Regions from separate parts of the Massilia suwonensis genome, predicted to be linked through region 2. Evidence: predicted binding sites of a transcription regulator. Region 2 holds the regulator's gene; the other holds the start of a gene.
What was found. Region 2 encodes FliA, which starts transcription of late flagellar genes. Its sites were predicted from a motif close to CTAAAGTTTNNNNNNNNNNNGCCGNTA; they were not measured.

Region 1 (6,765 bases), 730 kb from region 2:
GCCCGACGGCCGCTGCGTCTCGCTGCTGAAGATCCTGCTCACCAATTTCTGCGTCTACGACTGCCAGTACTGCGTCAACCGCCGTACCTCGAATGTCCCGCGTGCGCGCTTTTCGGTGGCCGAAGTTGTGAAATTGACCCACGATTTCTATCTGCGCAACTACATCGACGGCCTGTTCCTCAGTTCCGGCATCATCCAGTCGAGCGACTACACGATGGAGCAGCTGGTGGCCGTTGCGCGCACTCTGCGCGAAGAGCACAATTTCCGGGGCTACATCCACCTCAAGACGATTCCCGACGCGGATCCGGCCCTGATCGCCGAAGCGGGCCGCTATGCCGACCGCTTATCGGTGAACATCGAGCTGCCGACCCACGACAGCGTGTCCCGCCTTGCGCCGGAAAAGAACGTCCACACGATCAAGCTGGCGATGGGTTCCATCCGGCGCAAGTTGGATGAGAAAGCGGAAGAGCCGAAGGCGCCGAGCTTCGCGCCGGCCGGGCAAAGCACGCAGATGATCGTCGGCGCCGACGCCAGCGACGACCAAACCATCCTGAACACGGCCGAAACCCTGTACGGCAGCTACAAGCTGAAACGCGTGTACTACTCGGCCTTCAGCCCGATCCCGCAAAGCCCGGACAGCGTGCCGCTGGCGCCGCCGCCGCTGCTGCGCGAGCACCGCCTGTACCAGGCCGACTTCCTGCTGCGCGGCTACGGCTTCAGCGCGGGCGAGCTGATGCCCAAGAGCGGCAACCTCGCGCTCGACGTCGATCCGAAGCTGGCCTGGGCGCTGGCCAATCGTGAACACTTCCCCATGGACCTGAACCGCGCCGATGCCGAGATGATCGCGCGCGTGCCGGGCATCGGCCTGCGCAATGCCAAGCGCATCGTCGACCTGCGCCGCCTGCGCCGGGTGCGCTGGGAAGATCTGTCGCGCCTGCGCTGCAGCATGAAGAAGATCGCGCCCTTCGTCGTCACGGCCGACTACAAGCCGGCGCAGGGTCTCGCCAGTTCCGAGCTGCTGCGGCGTCATCTGGGTGCGCCGCAGGAGCAGATGAATTTGTGGCCCGAGCTGAAGGCGGCATGAACGCGGCGGCTGCCTCTGCGATGGTAGCCGCCGGCCGGCCGCTGGTGGTGTCCAGCTTCATCGAATGGCGCAGCGCCGCGCGCGATCTCCTCATGCACGAGGTGGCGCCCGAGCTGGTGACCTGGAATGAAGTGGGCACGCATGCCGCCGACCTGTTCTCGGGTGCGCCGGAGTTACCGGCTTCTTCCGATAATGCTCCTGCCGGGTTGACCCCCATAAAACCCGCACTGCCGAACAGACCATCGATTCCGCGCGCGCTGATGGAAATGCTGCAGTCGGCCGCCTGCTGCCGCATGCCCGACCGCTGGGCTTTCCTGTACCGCGTCATCTGGCGCTGGCAGCACGGCGAGCACGACGTGCAGTCGCCGGCCGATGCCGACGGTTCGCGCCTGCATGCGATGGTGAAGGCGGTGCGCCGCGAGGAGCACGACATGCATGCCTATATCCGATTCCGCGAGCGTCCGCTGGAGGCAGGGCCGCCGCAATTTGCCGCCTGGTTCGAGCCGCGCCACGACGTGCTGCCGCAAGTGGCCGAGCATTTCAAGGACCGCATGGGCAACGTGACCTGGATGATCGGCACGCCCGAGGCCAGCGTCATGTGGGACGGCGCGACCTTGCACCACACCGGCCCCCTGATGAAGAGCGCAGCCGACCTGGACGACGCCGGCGAAGCGCTCTGGCTTACCTACTACCGCAGCATCTTCAATCCCGCGCGCGTGAACGCCCAGCTGATGCAAAGCCATATTCCGTCGCGCTTCTGGAAGAATCTGCCCGAGGGCGCGATCGTGCCGCAGATGGTCAGCAACGCCGAACTCGGCGCGCGCAGCACCGGCCAGGCCCAGGCCGTGGGCCGGAAAAGCGGCGCCACCATCCCGATCGCCCCGGCCGACGCCCAGCCCGAGCGCCAGCAGCCCTCGAAGCTCGACGAATGCCGGCGCTGCGAGCTGTGGCAGTACGCGACCCAGGCCGTGGGCGGAGAGGGGCCGAAGAAGGCGCAGATCATGCTGGTAGGCGAGCAGCCGGGCGACCAAGAGGATTTGGCCGGCAAGGCGTTCATCGGGCCCGCCGGTAAATTGCTGGACCAGGTCTTTGCGTCCGCCGGTCTCGAGCGGCGCGAGATCTATCTGACCAACGCAGTCAAACACTTCAAGTGGGAGCCGCGCGGCAAGCGGCGCCTGCACAAGACGCCGGCGCAGCGCGAAGTCGAGGCTTGTCACTACTGGCTGGACAAGGAGCTGGCCGCCGTAAAGCCGAAAGTGATCGTGGCGCTGGGGGCGACGGCCTTGAAATCGGTGCTCGGGAGCGGCAGCGCGAAGCTGGGGGAATCGCTGGGGAAGGCGATCCGCGTTGGGGACCGCTGGGTGGTGACCGTCTATCACCCGTCGTACATTTTGCGTGTGCCGGACGAGGCGACCAAGCAGGCGGCGTTCAAGGTGATGGTGGATGGCTTGAAACTGGCGCAGTCGCTATTGGAAAGGCCGCCGGAAGAGCCGCCAGCCTGAGACTGTAGCGTAACGTAGGGTGGGCACTCTGTGCCCACGCGGTTGTACCTATGCATACCGCAACATGGTCGTAGACGATCGCCAACGCATGCCGATGCGGTTTCGATCACCGTGCGGTTTGCCACGGTACGACCGCGTGGGCACGGAGTGCCCACCCTACAAAACCTTACCGTCCTGGCATCACCGCGACATCGAACCGCACCATGTCGCCAGCGCTGACTTGCCGCGCCGCGGCCGGCGGCATCACCGTCCCGATCGCAAATCCCGGCTGCACCTGCACGATAGTCACCGTGCCCACCGGCGACTCCACCGTCCCCAGCGGCACCAGCGGATCGGCGCCGTAGACCTGCTGGCGCGGGTCGGCGCGGTAGATCACGAGCTGGTCGCCCGGCGCCACCGAGGAGGTGCTGCCGGCGTCGATCACGATGCGCTCGCCCTGCACCTGCACCACCTTGGCCATGAAGGGTAATGAAGCGATGTCGGCCGAGATGCCGGCAATACCCTCGTCCAGCGCGCGCAGGATCGCGCCGCCGAACGGTGTCGCCGCGAAGCTGGCGCTGCCGAAGGGCTTGTCGCGGCCGACGCGGCGCTCGCCGACCTGCTCCACCACGGCCGTGCGGCGCGCCAGCAGGGCGCCGCTCAGGCCGTCGTGCACATAGAAATCGATTTCGATGCGGCGCGCGTTCCTGTTGATCAGGCCATACAGGGTCGGCTTGTCGAAGTTACTGGCGTCGACGATCTCGCCGGAGATCACGAACTGGCTCTCGTACAGGTTGGCGATGCGGCGCACGGCCGCCGTATCCGCGCTCGGGCCGCTGCTGCCCGGGGAAATCACGTAGGGGCTTTCCTTGCCGAGGAATTTGCCGGAGGCGGCCATGCGGCGCAGCAGTTCCTGCGGCAGGCGGACGGCGATGTCGTCGACGTCGTCGAGCTGGGGCGAACGGCGCACGTGGAAAGGCGTGACGACGATCTTCTTTTTGTAGGCGAGGTTCACGCTGCCACGCGGGCGCGCGTCTTCTTCCTTGACCGCGATGCGCACGTGCAGCAGCTGGCCGGTCTGCCATTCGCGCAGCACGCTGTAGCGTTCGAAGTCGGCAGCAGGCTGGACGCGGCTGCTGTCGAGGGCCTTGCCGCGCGTGGAGGCGCCGGCGGCCACGTCGACGCGGGCGCCGCTGCGCAGGCCCAGCTGTTCGAGGGCGTCGCGGATCGCGGCCTGGCGCGCCTGCGCCACGTTGCCGTTGGCGATCGCGGCGACGCCTTCGGCCTCGAGCGGCGCGGAGGCCGCAGCAACTGCGACGGGGGAGGAGAAGTGAAGCAGCAGCGCCAGCAGGGCGCCGCCGATGAAGCGCAGCTTACTGCGCATGGTAGAACGACGCGCCGTAGGCAGCGCCGGGACCGGCGTTGCCCACCAGGGTGCGGGCGTTCTTGGCCACTGCCTGGGCCGGGCGTGGAGTGGAAGCTTGGGACTGGGCCGCATTCGTATCGAAATCCATCTCCACGGTCGTCTCGTAGGTGCCGTCTTCGCGCTGGACGCTGTTGGTCACGCGCGCGCCACGGATGAAGGCGTCAATATACACCTTGAAACTGTCGTCCTTGAGCGCGAGCGAGCCAACGGTGCTGCCGCCTTCGACGCGCAGGCCATAGACCTGTTCGGCCATGGCGCGGTAGGCGTCCAGGCGCGACGCGCGCATGGCCAGCAGCTTGCGCTGGGCCGGCGAGACGCGGTCGCACTCGCCATTGCAGGCGGCGGTGTTGACGGCGCCATAGCCGGTGGCGTTCAGGGTGACGATGACCGGCTGCGGCGGCACGGGCTTGAAGATGCTCGCGGTGCCGCAGGCGGACAGCAGCGTGGCGGCGGCAAAGGCGAAAACGGCGGCGAATTTCATGACGGATCCGGAGTAGGTAGGGCATGCGCGACGGGCGCGCCAACTCTCTGGATAACGGCCGCCGCCGCCGGATCTTGATGGACGCAGGGAAATATTTATCCTAAAAATCCGCAAAATCGCAATTGGATTAGCGGTCCGTCAAGCTTCGATGCCGCTTGTGCAAGCTGCTCAGCTCGACGACAGCACGAACTGGTTGCCATCCGGGTCCTTCATGATGGCGTAGGTGCCCCAGGGCTGCTTTTGCGGTTCGGAGACGAACTCGACGCCCCGGCTGGACAGCTGGCGGTAAGTTGCTTCGACGTCGTCGCAGGCCAGCGAGCCGTTGAACTGGCTGCCGATGCGGTCTTCCTGGCCCGGCGGCGTGAACAGCACGAAACGCGTCTCCGAGGCGCCGACGCGCAGTTCGATCCAGCGCTGCGGCCCGAAAGGCTGGTCGGTGATCACGCGAAAGCCCAGTTTCTCGGTGTAGAAGGCGAGGGCCGCGTCCTGGTCGCGGGTCGGAATGCTGACGAACTTGATGTGGGTAATCATGAGGGCTCCCTGATTGTTTGCCGGCATTCTCGCACGACAGGGCGGCCGGCTATAATCATGATGACTATACTCTTCATGATGCCAGTGACGACTTTCGATCCCTATGTGCTCGACGTACTGATGCCGGACCTCGTCGGCCACGAACATGCGCCCTCGGCCTTCCTCGTGTACGTCTACCTGTGGCACCGCATCGAGGCGAATGGCGGGCGCGCCGTCCAATTGAGCTATGCGACGATCGGCCTCGAGACCGGCCTCTCGCGCATCACCGCCCAGCGCGCCATCGCCCTGCTGCTGCGCCGGCAATTGATCAGCGCCACGAGCGTCTCGCGTACGGCGGTACCGAGCTACCTGGTGCTGCGGCCGTGGGCAGAGCGCAAGCGTCCGCGTGAGAATTCGTGATATTCAATATACATATGGCTTTTGTAACATCTTGTTTCTTGCTTATATCGCTGCTTCGCCACACAATCCCTTCCAGTTAATCACTGGAAGGAGGCAAGCATGGCCTTGAAACGAGTCGTATCCGCACTGTTCCTGTGTTGCCTGAGCTGGCCTGTCCTGGCGCAAACCGCGCCCGAACCCGAACCGGCGCAGCAACCGGCGGTCGCCGCGCCAACGACGGATGACGGCGAGCCGGTCCCGCAAACCATCCTCGTCTCCGGCAGCCGGCCAGGTCCCGGCTTGTGGAAGGTGTCGAAGGGCGATCACGTGATGTGGGTATTCGGCAGCTATTCCCCGGTACCGATCAAGATGGAATGGCGCTCGCGCGATGTCGAGAAAAAGATCGCCGAATCCCAGGAATACCTGAAGCCGCCGGGATCGGGCATCAGCGTCGGCTGGGGCGCCGTGACGGCCTTGCCCTTCCTGATGGGCGTCAAGAAGAATCCCGATGGCGCGGAACTGAAAGACCTGCTGCCGCCGGACGTGTATGCGCGCTGGAAGCCATTGAAGCAGGTGTATTTCGGCGACGACAACGGCATCGAGCGCGAACGTCCCTCTTTCGTCGCGGCGCAACTGTCGGACCGCGCCCTCAAGCAGGCCGGCCTCACCAACAGCAACGAAATCACCCGGAGCATCGAAAAGCTGGTCGACAAGCACAATGTCAAAATTGTCGACGCCACGGTCCAGGTCAAGATCAAGGACCCGGGGCAGGCCGTGCGCGACTTCAAGAAGTCGGCCATGGACGACGTACCCTGCCTGGCAAAGACGATCGACCGCCTGGACGGCGATCTGGTCGCGATGCGCGCCCGCGCCAACGCCTGGGCAGTCGGCGAGTACGAGGACATCCGCAAGCTCGACTACGGCGACCGCGCCGCCTGCAAGCAGGCGATGCTGAGCAGTTCGCTGGCAAAGAACCAGCCGGAACTGCTGACGCTGAACGAGCGGGCGCTGGCATCGTGGGTCGCGGCTGCCGAGAAGGCGCTGGCTACCAACACCAGTACCTTCGCCGTCGTGCACATCAAGGAAATCCTCGATCCGAAAGGCGTGATCGCCACGCTGCAGGCCAAGGGTTATACGGTCGAAGCGCCAAAATAAGCGGCAAGGGCAGGGGGCTTGCAGGGATTGATGCAAGCTTGTCACTGCCGCGCGAACTCGCGTAGAATGCGACGAGCCGCGGGTGTAGCTCAATGGTAGAGCTGAAGCTTCCCAAGCCCCTCCACATCAAGAACAACCGCTATTCATGCGCTTTTCCATTGCGAAAATCCGCGCAGAAGCAAAAACACCAATTTAATCAACAAGTTAGGCGCCATCACATTTTCGTCCC
Region 2 (6,765 bases):
CAGAACATAGCTACGCCAACCGCCGCGCTCCGCAAGCCGAGCCGGCCTTCGACATGTCCGCCATGACTGCCATGATGACGGCTGCGATCGCCCAGGCGAAAGAATCCGCCGCGCAAGAGATGAGCGGCATGATGAGCGAACTGCGCGCCATGCGCGGCATGATGGAATCCCAGCTGGCCGAACTGTCCTGGGGCGGCACGCAACAGCGCGAACCGCAAAAGGCCGCCGTGCTGCGCGAGATGCTGGCCGCCGGTTTCTCGGCTTCGCTGTCGCGCTACCTGATCGACAAGATGCCTGCCAACAAGGACGCCGCGGAAGCGATGCGCTGGATTAAGACCGTGCTGGCGCGCAATCTCACCACCATGGCCGACGAGGACAACCTGCTGGATAAGGGTGGCGTGTTCGCGCTGGTCGGCCCGACCGGCGTCGGCAAGACCACCACCACCGCAAAACTGGCCGCGCGCTGCGTGATGCGCCACGGCCCGGAAAAGCTGGCCCTGATCACCACCGACGCCTACCGTATCGGCGGCCACGAGCAGCTGCGCATCTACGGCAAGATCCTCGGCGTGATGGTGCACTCGGTGAAGGACGAAGCCGACCTGCGCATCGCATTGAAAGAACTGCGCAACAAGCACACCGTGCTGATCGACACCATCGGCATGTCGCAGCGCGACCAGATGGTGGCCGAGCAGGTCGCCATGCTGACCGGCGCCGGCGCCGACGTCAAACGCCTGCTGTGCCTGAACGCCACCTCGACCAACGAGACCCTGGCCGAAGTCGTGCGCGCCTACCAGGGCAGCGGCCTGCACGGCTGCATCATGACCAAGCTGGACGAAGCCGCCTCGATCGGCAACGTGCTCGACGTCGTGATCCGCCAGAAACTGAACCTGCATTACATCTCGAACGGCCAGCGCGTGCCCGAAGACCTGCACCTGGCCGACCGCGCGATGCTGGTCGACCGCGCCTTCCGCAGCCGCCGCGATGCGGCGAACCAGTTCGACGATGCCGACCTGCCGCTGATGATGGCCCATACCGGCAAGGCCCACCAGGACGAGAGCCTGCGCGAGGTGCGCTTTGGCTAGTTTCGATTTCGACCAGGCCGAAGGCCTGCGCCGGATGCTGGCCGGCCCCCAGCCACGCATCGTCACCTTCTTGTCAAGCACGCCCAGCGACGACAAGGGCGCCATGCTGGTCAACCTGGGCGCTTCGCTGGCCCAGGCCGGCAACGAAGTCCTGATCGTGGACGGCTGCCAACGCGACTACGGCGTGGCGCGTCGCCTGGAGATGGAACGCCACGTCAGCCTGCTGCAGGTGGCGCGCCAGGAATGCGCGCTGAACCAGGTGGTGCAGACCGCGCCCCAGGGTTTCAACGTGGCGCTACTGGCGCGCGATGGCCAGGCGGCAAGCAATGCCGACGAAGCGCGGCGCCTGGCGAAAGCCTTCGACGTGCTGGTCAAGAAGCAGGGCGGCATCGTCATCGTCGATGGCGAACTGACGCGCGACGGCAGCTTCGCCGTGCCGCAGCTGGCGGACTCGGAAATCGTGGTGCAGGTCTCGACCAGCGCCACCTCGATCACCAACGCGTATGGCCTGATCAAGCGCCTGGCCCAGGAATTCGGCCGCCGTCCGTTCGGCATTCTCGTCACCGGGGCAAGCGAAGCCGAAGCAAAAGTGGTTTACGATAATATGTCGGCAGCAGCAAGTCGTTACCTCGCAGTAACGCTGACGTCGATGGGCTCGGTGCCGGCGGATGAATACCTGCATCGCGCCGCGCGTCTTGGACGCTCGGTGGTGGATGCCTTCCCGCTGGCCGGGGCCTCGGTGGCCTTCCGCGCGCTGGCAGGACGTTTTGCCATGGCGCGTCGGAGTGGTGGCGCCCGTTTTGGTTCCTAAGAAAAAAGCACAAGCATGTATACCGTCAAAGGGAAAGCGGACAAGAACCATTTGCTCACCGAGCACGCCCCGCTCGTGAAGCGCCTGGCGCACCAGATGAAGGCGAAACTGCCGCCCTCGGTCGAAGTCGACGACCTGATCCAGGCCGGCATGATGGGCCTGCTGGACGCCATCAACCGCTACGAAGACAACCACGGCGCCCAGTTCGAGACCTATGCCGTGCTGCGCATCCGCGGCGCCATGGTCGACGAACTCCGCAGCAACGACTGGATGCCGCGCAGCACGCGCCAGACCATGAAGAAGGTCGAGACCGCGATGACGGCGCTGCAGCAAAAGCTCGGCCGCCCGCCGACCGAAACCGAGGTCGCCAAGTCGCTCGACATCCCGCTCTCCGAATACCAGGAAATGCTGTTCGAAGGCGGCGGCCACCAGCTGGTCTATTACGAAGATTTTCACGACGACGACGGCAACGACAGTTTCCTCGACCGTTATGCCGTGGACGAGGACGACCCGCTGCGCGCGCTGCTCGACACCGACTTCCGCCAGGCCGTGATCGACGCCATCGACGGCTTGCCGCCGCGCGAAAAGATCCTGATGGGTCTGTATTACGAAGAAGAACTGAACCTCAAGGAAATCGGTGCGGTGCTCGGCGTGTCCGAGTCGCGCGTCTCCCAGCTTCACACCCAGGCCGTGGCCCGCCTGCGCGCATCGCTCAAGGAAAAGCTGTGGACTTCGCCAGCCTGATCGGGCTGGCCCTTGCCCTCGCCGGGCTGATCGTCGGGCACACGCTCGACGGCGGGCGTTTCGCGTCCCTCATTCAACCGGCCGCGTTTGCGATCGTGGTGGTCGGCACCTTCGGGGCCGTGCTGCTGCAGTCGGAGGCGCGCAGTTTCCGGCGCGGCATGCAGATGCTGCGCTGGGTCTTTTTCCCTCCGAAAAATAGGCGCCAGCCGCTCTCGCGCGAGATCGCGCTGTGGAGCCATACGGCGCGCCGCGACGGCCTGCTCTCGCTCGAGCAGTACATGGGCACCAAGGATCTGTTCGTCCAGAAGGGCTTGCGCCTGGTGGTCGACGGCATTACGCCGGAAAAGCTGCGCAACCTGCTGGAAACGGAAATCACCGCCTTCGAATTCGCCGAACGCCAGGCCGCGCGCATCTGGGAATCGGCCGCCGGCTATGCGCCGACGATCGGCATCCTGGGCGCCGTGCTCGGCTTGATCCACGTGATGGAAAACCTGTCCGATCCGTCGCGCCTGGGTTCCGGCATTGCGGTGGCCTTTGTCTCGACCGTGTACGGCGTCGGCCTGGCCAACCTGTTCTTCCTGCCGGTCGGGAACAAGCTGAAGGCGATCGTCTCGGACCAGGTCGCGCAATACGAAATCCTGCTCGAAGTCTTCCACGACCTGGCCAGCGGCAACCATACGCGCGTGGTCGAGGAGCGCGTGGCGAGCCTGCTGGCGAAGCGCTGAGATGGCCCGCAAGCGCTACGACGACGAAGACCACACGCGCGAAAGCCACGAGCGCTGGCTGATTTCCTACGCCGACTTCATCACGCTGCTGTTCGCCTTTTTCGTCGTCATGTACGCGATTTCGGTGGTCAACACCGGCAAATATAAAGTTCTGTCGGATGCGCTGGGCGACGCTTTCGGCGGCCGTCCCGAGGTGCCGCAGGCCAGCTCCACCATCGAACAGCTTCCCCTCACGAACCTGATCGCACGCAAGCGCGCCGAAGCAATGCGGCGCGAACGCGAACGCCTGAACACGCTGGCGCGCGAGCTGAACGCCTCGCTGGCGCCGCTGGTCAAGAATGGCCAGGTGCGCGTGACCCAGACCGGGCGCGGGGTGACGGTCGAGATCAATGCGAAAGTGCTGTTCGAGGAAGGGCAGGCGGCGCTCGGCACGGAAGCACGCGCGACCTTGGGCACAGTGGCATCGCTGCTGAAGAACGATGCGCATGCGATCCAGGTCGAAGGGCATACCGATAATGTGCCGATTGCGAATCCTGCGTTTGCTTCCAACTGGGAGTTGTCGAGCGTGCGCGCCAGCAGCGTGGTGCGGCTGTTCATCGACAGCGGCGTAGCTGAAACGCGCCTGACGGCCGTCGGGCATGCGGCGAACCAGCCGGTGGCGGCGAATACGGATGAAGCGGGCAGGGCGCGCAATCGGCGGGTGGCGGTCACCATCCTGGCTTCGGCTCAGTGAAATAAAATTTCATTTCTAACGATCAAGTGAAATAAAGTTTCACGTAGGGGTTGTTGAGGCCAATGGCCTCAACAACGGGTTCACCGGAGTCCTGACTCCACGCGTAAACTGTGGTCAGTGACTGCACCTCCATGCAAACACCGCAAACGCGTGGAGTCGGGACTCCACCCTACGACACCGTCCCGTACAATGGCGTACATAAGCACATGGAGCCAAGAATGCAACGCAGACTCATCCTGCTGGCCGCGCTCGGCGTAGCCAGCTTCCTGCCCACTTTTGCCAACGCTGCCGGAGAATCCCCCGTGTCCGTCAAGCACAGCATTGATATCGAAACTCCGTCAGGTAAGGTGCTGGTGGAACTGACCTTCACCAACCAGGGCACGAAGACGGTCTGGATTCCGCGCGAACTGGCGGCGGAAAAGGAATTGACGGGCCGCCGCTTCGACGTGCGCGACGCGGGCGGCAAGCCGGTCGCCTACACGGGCAAGATGGTCAAGCGCGCCGCACTGACGGCTGCCGACTACCAGCCACTCGAGCCGGGCAAGATGCTGATGAACACGATCGACATCACCAACACCTACGCCTTCGCAAAAGGCCGCCACAACTACCACATCGGCTACACGGGCCCGATCGTGGCGGACGTGAAGCAGCTCGACAAGCAGGTGGAATTCCCGGCGCGGCCTGTTTCCTTTATTTCGAACATCAAGTAAGACCGGCAGGCGAAAAAAATCCCGGCAGGCAGATCGAATCTGCCTGCCGGGATTTTTTAGGGCCGATCGCTTAGTTCAGCGCCGGGGTGTTCTCGGCGAAGTATTCGTGCGAGTCGGCATTGTCGACGGCCTGGGTCGGGTTGCTGATCGCCAGGCTGGCGGCGCCGCTCTGGCCATACACGTGGTCATCCGTGCCGGCGACGACGTTGAAGTGGCTCATCTCATGCACCAGGGTGCCGCCCTTCGAATCCGTGCCCGTCATCGGCGCCGACCAGAAGGCCTTGCAGACGTAGATGCGGTACGGCTGGGTCGGGTACACGTAGGCGTAGTAGTTCTGGTTGCAGCCGCAGTCGACCACGACATTCTTGTTGTCGAACGCATCCTTGATCGCGGTGAAGTGGGACTTCACCGTGGACTGGCGGGACGAGGTGACGGTGCCGAACCACTTGGTGTAGCGCGGGCCCATCGTGGTCTGGGCCATGTAGCTGACCGAACCGTTGCTCATCGTCTTCGCGGCCGAGATCGCCGATGCGATCGTGGTCTGCTGCGAGGCGGTGCAGGAGGCGTAGCTCAGGCCGGCCGGCGAGACGGTACCGCCGCCGTCCGGACGCTTCAGCGCCTGCATGATCTCCGAGGTGGCGCCGCGCGGCAGGCGGCCTTCGATGTAGAACGAGGCCGTGTCCGACTGCAGTTCGCCGACGGCGGCGCCCGCGGCGGCGGCCTGGGCGCGGCCATTGGCGACGGGGAGGAACAGGTCCGGCGAGGCAGTGCGGTAGCGGATCGCGTAGTCGCCGCTGACGCTCATGTCGTACAGCGAGGACAGCTCGACCTTCACCGTGTGCGAGGCACCTGGTTTCAGCACGAAGTAGTCGGCCTGGCTTGGCTTGCCGCGCTTGATCAGGGCGCCGGTGTAGGCGACCTTGGCGCCGTCGCGCGTCACGTCGAACAGCGGCGCGGACAGGCCCTCGAAGGGCGTGCGCGCCTTGAGCACGTATTGCGGCGTGGACGAGGTGTTGGTGACGGTGACCTTCACCACCACGTCGTCGCTTGCGCCGTGCATGGTCTTTTCAGGGGCCACGGTCACTTGCACCCCGTTCGACCCTGCGTGTGCGCCGACTGCGACGCCCAGTGCTGCGATACCGAATGCCGACTTCCAGATGCTGTTCCAGCTCATGTGTCTTCTCCGTATGATGTTTGTCGTGGCCGTGATGGCCCTTCTTTGAGATGCGGGTCGTGTGGAAAACTTAAGCCAGGCTTAACAAGACCCGAGTACATACTGCTGAATTCATAAGTCGAGGGCAATGCAATTCGCGTAATTTGTGGCGTCGAATGGCGTAAAAGTCACAATGATGCAATTTCTTTACGCTGCGCTGGATTTCTTCCCAAGGCCGTGCTAGCTCGTCTAGACAAGGTACATTAATTCAGCGGCGGCGAATTTTCGCCGAAGTATTCATGGGAATCCGCGTTGTTGACCGCGCGATCCGGCGCCGTGCGCGCCATCTCGGCCGCGCCCTGCTGGCCATACACGTGGTCGTCGGTGCCGGCTACGACGTCGAAATGGCTCATCTCGTGCAGCAGGGTGCCGCCTTTCGAATCGGTGCCGGTCATGGGCGCCGTCCAGAACGCATTGCAGACCCAGATCCGGTAGGGCTGGGCCGGATACACGTAGGCGAAATAATCCTCGCCGCAGGCGCAGTCGACCGTGATTGGCTTGGTTTCGAAGGCATCCTTGATGGCCGCGAAATGCTTGCCGACGGTGCCCTGGCGCCCGGCGTCGAGCGCGCCGAACCAGTTCACGTAGCGCCGGCCCGGCTCCTTGCCGCTCGCCAGGTAGGCCTGGCCGTTGCTTGCCATGGCGCTGCCGGCCGCGAGGGCGCTGGCGATCGTGTCCTGCTGGGCGTTCGAGCAGTTGGCATAGCCGGGCGCTGCGCCTTCCGGCGCGGCCAGCAGCGGCGTGCTG

Region 1: a site for FliA is predicted at 4,525-4,551, ahead of ACFPQ5_RS19885 (LPP20 family lipoprotein). Genes of this name have one in related genera too.

The regions. Positions count from the first base shown of each region.
Region 1 covers NZ_JBHSMR010000013.1:2,609,638-2,616,402, reverse strand. The annotation lists gene ACFPQ5_RS19900 (putative DNA modification/repair radical SAM protein) at 1-1,084, shown strand, start outside; gene ACFPQ5_RS19895 (UdgX family uracil-DNA binding protein) at 1,081-2,586, shown strand; gene ACFPQ5_RS19890 (flagellar assembly protein T N-terminal domain-containing protein) at 2,753-3,949, opposite strand; gene ACFPQ5_RS19885 (LPP20 family lipoprotein) at 3,939-4,472, opposite strand; gene ACFPQ5_RS19880 (VOC family protein) at 4,641-5,003, opposite strand; gene ACFPQ5_RS19875 (hypothetical protein) at 5,061-5,402, shown strand; gene ACFPQ5_RS19870 (TraB/GumN family protein) at 5,502-6,536, shown strand.
Region 2 covers NZ_JBHSMR010000013.1:1,875,881-1,882,645, reverse strand. The annotation lists gene flhF (flagellar biosynthesis protein FlhF) at 1-1,082, shown strand, start outside; gene ACFPQ5_RS16570 (MinD/ParA family ATP-binding protein) at 1,075-1,893, shown strand; gene ACFPQ5_RS16565 (RNA polymerase sigma factor FliA) at 1,909-2,637, shown strand; gene ACFPQ5_RS16560 (flagellar motor protein) at 2,619-3,362, shown strand; gene motD (flagellar motor protein MotD) at 3,364-4,095, shown strand; gene ACFPQ5_RS16550 (hypothetical protein) at 4,314-4,805, shown strand; gene ACFPQ5_RS16545 (M35 family metalloendopeptidase) at 4,876-5,979, opposite strand; gene ACFPQ5_RS16540 (M35 family metallo-endopeptidase) at 6,222-6,765, opposite strand, start outside.